Regions from separate parts of the Methylophilus sp. DMC16 genome, predicted to be linked through region 1. Evidence: riboswitches for the same ligand, from Rfam matches in the RefSeq annotation. Region 1 holds a riboswitch; the other holds the start of a gene.
The links. Region 1 has a riboswitch for cobalamin ahead of ACT53D_RS09520 (TonB-dependent receptor). Riboswitches for the same ligand answer to the same signal wherever they lie in the genome.
Positions count from the first base shown of each region.

Region 2: it holds a riboswitch for cobalamin, as region 1 does, so the genes downstream of both, nrdA (class 1a ribonucleoside-diphosphate reductase subunit alpha) here and ACT53D_RS09520 (TonB-dependent receptor) in region 1, are expected to answer to the same signal.

Region 1 is NZ_JBQUZC010000002.1:273,376-277,739, reverse strand. Features, by position in the region: gene ACT53D_RS09520 (TonB-dependent receptor) at 1-1,864, opposite strand, end outside; cobalamin riboswitch at 2,002-2,213, opposite strand; gene ACT53D_RS09515 (hypothetical protein) at 2,304-2,540, shown strand; gene ACT53D_RS09510 (cell division protein ZapA) at 2,543-2,845, shown strand; gene ACT53D_RS09505 (DUF2237 family protein) at 3,129-3,488, opposite strand; gene ACT53D_RS09500 (EVE domain-containing protein) at 3,557-4,021, shown strand; gene ACT53D_RS09495 (GGDEF domain-containing protein) at 4,056-4,364, shown strand, end outside.
Region 2 is NZ_JBQUZC010000001.1:1,473,412-1,477,775, forward strand. Features, by position in the region: gene nrdB (class Ia ribonucleoside-diphosphate reductase subunit beta) at 1-184, opposite strand, end outside; gene nrdA (class 1a ribonucleoside-diphosphate reductase subunit alpha) at 394-2,673, opposite strand; cobalamin riboswitch at 2,852-3,072, opposite strand; gene ACT53D_RS06935 (PepSY-associated TM helix domain-containing protein) at 3,158-4,364, opposite strand, start outside.

The sequences.
Region 1 (4,364 bases):
CTGTTTGAATATTGTTTTGATGCTCAAATAAATTATTGACTGCAGCAAAAACGGTGTATTGCTGCACCTTAACATTTAACGAAAGATTGGTTGACTCATAACGACTTTGCCTTTGCGTAGCATTGTTTAAAAAATCGTTATAAACGTAAGCTTGTGAGCGCCAAACATGATTGAGATTGAGGTTGGTGTTTGTAAATATTTTCCAATTAATATTTGCAACGAGAGACTGTCTGGGGGCGCCTGGCAGATTCTTATCTTTGATGAGGGTGCCGCTTTCTTGAAGCTCCCTGTCAATAATGGCCTTGGTGTATGTATAAATCAGGCCTACATTAAGCTCATTACTCAGGTGATAAATATCTTGTAACTCAAAGCCGAGTTTATGGCTCTTGTCTAAGTTGGTATTTATACCAAGTACAGATGGGTCATAATAAATCTCGTTATCCAAATTGGCTCTGAAAGCGCTTAATTTGAGGTGGTTGTTTGTAGTTGTGTGGTTGAGACCAATGTTCAGTGTTCTCACTTTTTGTGGTTTGATGAATCCATTGAAAACAACGTTGAATGACGCGTCATAACCGAAAAATCGATTAATGTCTGGAGCTTCAAAAGCGTAGTTGTAATTGCTAAATAATGAGAGGGACGGCATCAATTGGTAGTTGGCACCTAGGTCCCATGCGCTCAATTGGATGGAGCGATTGAGGGAGTCTCCTCCATTCGGGGTATAAGTGTAAGAGACCTGTTCTTTGCGTAATCCCGCTGATAGTGTAAGGTCTTTAATGGATTGCGGTTTGAATTCTGATGATATGAACAATCCGTGGTTATTCTTTTTCGTGAGATCTGAGGATGTTTTAATTGCTCCATTAAAATCTTGGAAGCCCGAAATCACTGACCATTGATCATTCGTGTACTTGTAAGTCGCTTTAGTGCCTTCATAGTCATAATGAGGCCGATAGCTCGGATAGATAGATGCTTTATCCTCACGAAAGTGAGTAATCTCTATCGATGAATCTGTATTGATCTGGTAGTCCAAGCCAATCTGCCACTGGTCTGAATTAAGTTCCTGATGGGTATATGACGTAGCCGGGCGACCATTTTGGGATGGATTGTCCTCAAATTGTGCTTTGGACATCGGATTGGGATAACGCAGATCGTTTTTAGTGCTGGAGCCTTGTGCATAAACAGCTAGTTGCTCTGTTGGTTTGATCCTAAGTTTTACTTGTTGAGTATTTGAGTCGTATGCATCGCGGTGGCCTGTTCTATCTTTGGCGCTAAACCCGTCGTGACTATCATGCGATGCACTCGCCGATAAATCTATGTGCTCACTAGAAAACCCAGCACTAATAGCATGATTGCGTTGCCCATAATTACCAGCACTGGTCATGACAGAGGCCCCGTTTCGGCTTTTCGTGTAAATCTGTATGGCGCCTGCTGTTGCGCCATCACCGTAAAGTACTGACCCACTCCCTTTGCTGATCTCTATTCTTTCAATGTTTGCAAGAGGAATGCCAACCAATAGTTGTGGGCTCATGTCGATATTATTTAAGCGTTGACCATCAACGGTAATCACTACATTTTGATAGCCATTTTCACTCCCATAGCCGCGTAAGTTTATGCTTGGTGTGGCTTTGCTACCGAAGTTGGAGCTAATGTTCAATGAGCTCTGTTGTGCAAGATAGTCGAAGAGAGTACTGGCTCCTGATGCTGCAATTTGTTTTGCTGTATGAATTTCGCTGGCATAAGTGGTTTGTGATTCTTTGCGCTCAAAGCCCGAAGATTTAACACTCACTGAGTCTAGTTCTAAATCTTCAGCAAAGACGGGTGATGCGAATAGCGTAGCCATGACGCTATAAAAAAGCTTTTTTTTCATTTTCTTATCCCTGTATCACATGCGACCCCGCATGTGGGTTGACTTTCAATACCGGGGAATCGACAGAAAATGAATAAATGCATCGCTTGTTGGCAAGCCATGCATTCATTATGATCAGACACCGTCACCCCGCGGTATTGCAATTGGGTTGTAAGGCCGGTCTCCGGGCTGGCAAGTCTTGGTCTATCGCCTTCCCAAGTTTTTACTCAGTGGCATATGGATAGACCCGCACTTGCTTACCGTTGCGGGGGCAGCACAGGCATTGCGAACGAGGTTCGCGCACCTGTTTCCCAGTTTCACCCTTGTCTGCAAGAACGCAGACGCAGGCACCTGACAACTGTTCGGCATTCTAGTCTAAAGCAGTGACTTTGACCAGTTGCATGGTATCTTGCGAGGGGCTTCAAATTCTTAATTTACTTTGAAAAAATGCGCTTAGCTATTGACCACACTCGTTTTTTTAAAAGATAATGGGCTGATGGATGCCGATTTAAAAAGTCTTGAAGAGCGTGTGACGAAGCTGATTGCTTTGTGCAGCCAGCTGCGTGACGAAAACGTGGAGTTACGTCAGGAGGTCACGCGTTTGCATCAGGAGTCACAATCTCTAAAGCTGAACATGACGCAAGCCAGTGTACAGCTGGAGCGGTTGTTGTCGGCATTGCCTGAGGAAGGTCGTTAGTCATGGCCAAACAGCCGATTGATATCGAGATCATGGGCCGCGCGTTTAGCGTGACCTGTACCGACGAAGAGCGCGACAGTTTATTGCAGGCGGTGGGTTACCTTGATGGTAAAATGCGCGAAATTCGTGATGTGGGCAAGATGGTGAGTGTGGAGCGCATTGCGATCATGGCCGCGCTGAACATTACCCATGAGTTGTTGAATACGCGTAGCGGCGGGGTTGATGTGGGCGATGTGAAAAAGCGCATTTCTACCATGCAGCAGCAGATCGATGATGTTTTGTCCGGCCAGCACAAATTATTGTAATCCGCTTCATTTCACAAAATTTTAACCGTCATTAGTATTAAATGACGTATCATAAAAGTGGTGTGCTAAGGCGTTGCCTGAGTCCAAAATTCCTTGAACTAGTCTTTGTTATAGGTTTCGGCTCATCAGGTGCGGTGCGATCGCACTAAGTTGGGCGGTCTTTTAAGACGCCCTTGGCGTGCGAACCTAATGTACCTTAGGCTGTTACCACCTGAACTTTTTTGGTTCAGGATTAGCGGCTCAGGTAACCCCTTAGCACATCCCCTCTCGCACCTTTGTCTTGTTATCTTAAGGCATGGTATTTCAAGTCCGCCAGGCTAATGATTTCCAGGCAGTTTTCGTGGCAAGACTCCAGAATCACTGGCGGCGCGTAACCGGCTTCACTGGCTTCCAGCCATCTTCTCGCACACAGGCACCACCGATCACCAGCCTTGAGCCCGGGAAATGCATAGTCTGGTCTGGGGGTGGACAAGTCATTGCCTTGCGCTTGCGAAAACGCCAGAAACTCATCTGTCATTTCTGCGCAGACGGTATGTTTACCTAAATCTTCCGGGTGGTGACTGCAACAACCATCGCGCATAAAGCCTGTGACTGGTTGCATACTGCAAGGGATCAGAAGGGTGCCTAAAACGTTTTTTGTCATGATTTTCAACTGTGCTCTAACTTGGTTTATGATACTGGCATTTAGATGTGTAAAGAAGGTTTTCAGGCATGGCGCGTTACTGGTTAATGAAATCCGAACCCTCGGATGTCTCCATTGATGATTTGGCGGGATTCCCCAATCAAACTGTAGACTGGTATGGGATACGCAATTATCAGGCGCGAAACTTCATGCGTGACCAGATGAAGGTGGGCGATGGCGTGTTGTTTTATCACTCCAATTGTGCTGAGCCTGGCATCGTCGGCATTTGCGAGGTCAGTACCTTGGCCTATCCCGACCGCTTTCAGTTTGTGCAAGGGCACAAGTATTTTGATCCCAAGTCTACACCGGAAAGTCCACGCTGGGTGAACGTAGATGTCAAGCTCGTGCGCAAAACGCGATTGCTGAGTTTGAAAGAGATGCGGGAAACGCCCGCCCTGGCCACCATGCGTGTCTTGCAAAAAGGGAACCGCTTGTCGATTACCCCGGTCGATCCCAAAGAGTGGGCGTTTATCACGGCCCTGCTCAGCACATAACCTTTTCTTTGGCGACTTTGGCGGCGTACATGATATGAGTATCAGGCGTAGAAAAGCAGTCTTGTATATCCTTGTCGCCGGTTTTATGATCGTTCTGATCGGTGTGCTGCTGTTCCTCTGGATTTATTTTTCCAGTATGCGGGAGATGCACCAGACCACTCGCAATTTCTATGAGCAGTCTTTTACGGTTTCCAACGCTGCGCAGGCGCTGGAGTCTCAGCTGCATCAGATCCGAAGCGATTTGCTCTATGCCACGCTGATTCAGGCGGACAGCGTGCATTTGATCAATACCGTGGCGGCGATTAAGGGGCATGAGGCCGCTGCCCAACAAAAAATCGCCAGC
Region 2 (4,364 bases), on a different contig from region 1:
CGGAACGGTCTTGCGACACGTCAACCTCTTCCGGGCGCCAGAAGAAGGAGAGTTGCTTCTCGATCAGCTTCTCGAATACCGGATATTTCTGCTGGTCGTAACGCGCCACATTGACGGGCTGCCCAAAGAACATGGGTTCTTTGAGTTGATCGTTATCGGTTTTGGTGAAGATGCTGTAGGCCATCTGTGTTCCTAATGTTTAAGTTTAATGCTCAAACTGTTTTTAAATTGTACTTATTACCCCACTGCAATAAGCGTTGAATCAGTGAGCGAGCGGGATAAAGTGCAAGGCGTACGGAGCACAGAAACCGGAATGTACACGAGAGTACATGAGGATTTCGCGCACCGCACAACGCAGCAATTTGCCCGCGCAGCCACTGAGTCAATGCTTATTTAAATTTTGCAGGCTCCGCTGGCACACCCATCGTCCTCGGCTTCCGTACCGCCCTCGCTCGCACCATCGCGGGTGTTGTGGTAGTACAGTGTTTTAACGCCGAGTTTGTAAGCTTGCAGCAGGTCTTTCAGCAGTTGCTTCATCGGCACGCGGCCGCCTTCAAAACGGGTTGGGTCGTAGTTGGTGTTGGCTGAAATCGATTGATCGACAAACTTCTGCATCACGCCCACCAGCTTGAGGTAGCCGTCATTGCTGGGGATGCGCCACAACAACTGGTACTGGTTACGCAGGCGGTCAATCTCAGGCACCACTTGGCGCAAGATGCCGTCTTTGGATTGCTTGACCGAGACCAGGCCACGCGGTGGCTCAATGCCGTTGGTGGCATTGGCAATCTGGCTGGAAGTCTCGGAAGGCATCAGCGCGGTCAATGTAGAGTTACGCAGGCCATCTTTTTGAATCTCTTGACGCAGGCTTTCCCAATCCAGATGCAGCGGCTCGCTGCACACGGCGTCGAGATCTTTTTTGTAGGTATCAATCGGTAAAATGCCTTTGGCATAAGTGGTTTCGTTAAACGCACCACAGGCACCAAACTCGCGTGACAGCTGCACCGAAGCTTTGAGTAAATAGTATTGAATCGCTTCAAACGTGCGGTGGGTCAGGCCCAGCGCAGCATCGTCAGTGTAGCTGGTGCCGTTTTTGGCCAGATAATAAGCATAGTTGATCACGCCCACGCCCAGTGAACGGCGCTTATTGGTGGCGTTGAGCGCGGCTTTGACTGGGTAATCCTGGTATTCGAGCAAGGCATCTAATGCACGAACCACGAGGTCGGCCAGACCTTCGAGCTCGTCCAGGGATTCCAGCGCGCCCAGGTTAAAGGCTGACAGGGTACACAGCGCAATTTCGCCTTCGGTGTCGTTGATGTCATTGAGTGGCTTGGTCGGCAGTGCGATTTCCATACACAGGTTGGACTGGCGCACTGGCGCAACAGCCGGGTCAAACGGGCTATGCGTGTTGCAATGGTCCACGTTCTGGATGTAGATACGGCCGGTACCGGCGCGCTCTTGCATCATGAGCGAGAACAAGTCTACGGCAGGCAAGCTGCGCTTGCGGATGCTGTCATCGGCTTCGTATTGGGTATACAGGCGCTCAAAGGTATCCTGATCGGCAAAAAACGCGTCATACAGGCCGGGCACATCATGCGGCGAAAACAAGGTGATCTGTTCACCTTTGATCAGGCGCTGGTACATGAGGCGGTTGATCTGCACGCCGTAGTCGAGGTGGCGCACGCGGTTTTCTTCCACACCACGGTTGTTTTTGAGGACCAGCAGGGATTCAACCTCAAGGTGCCACAATGGGTAGAACAACGTCGCCGCCCCGCCGCGTACCCCGCCCTGTGAGCAGGATTTGACCGCAGACTGGAACAGCTTATAGAACGGCAGGCAGCCGGTGTGCTGTGCTTCACCGCCACGAATTTCACTGCCCAGCGCACGGATACGGCCTGCGTTGACGCCGATACCGGCGCGCTGCGACACGTATTTCACAATCGCGCTGGAAGTGGCGTTGATGCTATCGAGACTGTCGTCACACTCAATCAGCACGCAAGAGCTGAACTGGCGTGTCGGCGTCCGCACGCCAGACATAATTGGCGTCGGCAGTGAGATCTTGAAGGTAGACACCGCATCATAAAAACGCTTGATGTAATCGAGACGCGCCTGGCCCTTGTAGTTGGCAAACAGGCTCATCGCCACCAGAATGTACAGGAACTGCGGGCTCTCGTAGATCTTTTTGGTGACGCGGTTTTGTACCAGGTATTTGCCCTCAAGCTGCTTGACGGCGGCATAAGAGAAATTCATGTCGCGCCAGTGGTCCAAGTAGCCATTCAGCGTATCGAACTCTTCGCGGCTGTAATCCTTGAGCAGGTGCGGATCGTATTTGCCCAGCGCTGTCAGGTTGGTCACATGGTCAAACAAATGCGGTGGCTCAAACTGGCCGTAAGCAATTTTGCGCAGGTGAAAAATATTCAGGCGTGCAGCCAGGTACTGGTAATCCGGGGTTTCTTCCGAAATCAGGTCGGCAGCAGATTTGATGATGGTTTCATGGATATCGTCGGTGCGGATACCATCATAAAACTGGATATGCGAACGGAGCTCCACCTGTGACACCGACACATTGTTAAGGCCTTGCGCGGCCCAGTCAATGACGCGATGAATCTTGTCGAGGTTAATCGGTTCCTTGCGGCCATCACGTTTCGTGGCTTGCATGGATTCGTATTGTGTCATGGTGGCTCCCAGTGCTGGCGGCGGAAGAGACACGGCACTGGCTGCGGGGCGCATTTTTTCTGGCAATAGCCTACCCGTTGTCGAGCAATCAAAGAAAAAACCTGCACCCGTTTAAAGACCAGACTTGCAATCAGTACAGGACTCACTGCATCTGCCGAGGACACCCCGCCTCAAACGTTAACAAGAAAAAATCACGGCAGGTCTCCTGGCTCTCAGGTCATGATTGTTTGCCTTGGCCTTCCCGAATCGCTTCAGTGGCGAGCAAAGCAGCAAACAACTCGCTGATTACAGTTGCGGGGGCAGCTCTGGCTTGACAATGGCCATCGCCATCGCGCACCAGATTCCCTTTTAAAGACAGGCACTGATCAGTGCCCGTATACCGTATGGACGTGACTATAAATCAATATATATGCATTTTCAACACACAAAAACACAATATGTTGTTATGAGACACTAAGTGATTGTTTTGCCTGAATATATTTTTTTAGGAAAGCGAACGGTGCCATTTTTTGCGTTGCAGTGTTTCAATCACTCGACTCGATTGGCGCTTTCTACTCCAGATCAGCACGCCCGTGACTGAAATCATCACCAGCGAGAGTCCAGTAACACAGACAAAAATACGGTATGGCAGGCCAAACACCTGCCCCATATGCAAAGCACCCAGCCAGTTGCTAAAAGTGTTCCCGGACTGGTCTTGCGTCGGCAGCCAGTGGCCTTTGATTTCACCGGTATAGGCATCTATCGCAATGGCCGTATTGCCCCGGTCTTGCCGCAAATCGGCCGAGCTATGCACAAAATACTGGTACACGCCGCGCTCGCGATCCAGACGCAAACGGTCTTCGTAATCAATCTGCAGCTGATGATTTTTTGCAAAGCCTTGCATGGCTTGCTGCGCCAACTGGTGAGCCTGCGGCCAGGGCATGGGCAGGCTGGTCAGCGGTTGCGGCAATTTGGGGATGCTGCGCCAGGACAAATCAAACGGCATCAGCTTGGTCATGATGGGCAGATAGACCTGCTCGCGCAGGTTGAACATGACGCTGGACCAGGCAAAGACCAGCAACACGCTGCACAGCCAGAGCCCGACTGCACGGTGCAGGTCAAAGTTGATACGCGTGGTCGAAGCTTGCCATTTGACCAGCCAGGCCGGTTTCCAGCGTTGCCAGTAACTGCTTTTGGATTGTGGCTGCCGCCGGGGCAAGGTGAGGAAAAACGCCACAAAGGTATCCAGCGTCCACAGCACGGCAACGATGCCCATGATGAGGCGGCCGCTGACACCGGGCAAAGCCAGCGAATAATGCAACTTATACAAAAACGGTAATAGCGTCTCGCGCTGGAAAGGACCCGCCGTGGATAAGCGTGACCCCAGCACCTTACCTGATTGCGGGTTGATAAACAGTTGATCTGCCGGGATGCTGGCCTGCGGATCCACAGGCGTGAGGCGGAAGATCACGGCTTCTGCGTGGTGATCTTCCAGCGCGATTTGTGGCAGTTTGAATTGCAATTCATCGACCCGGGTATTGGCGGGCGCCTGCTGTTGCGCCTGCGCTTGCAGCTGGTACACGTCCAGCATGGGTTGGCCTGGTTGCGATAACGCTTGATACAGGTGTGGATTGAGCCATGCATCGAGCTCATCCTGAAAAGCGATGATGGCGCCGGTAAAGCCGGCAATGACCAAAAAAGCGGCCATCGCC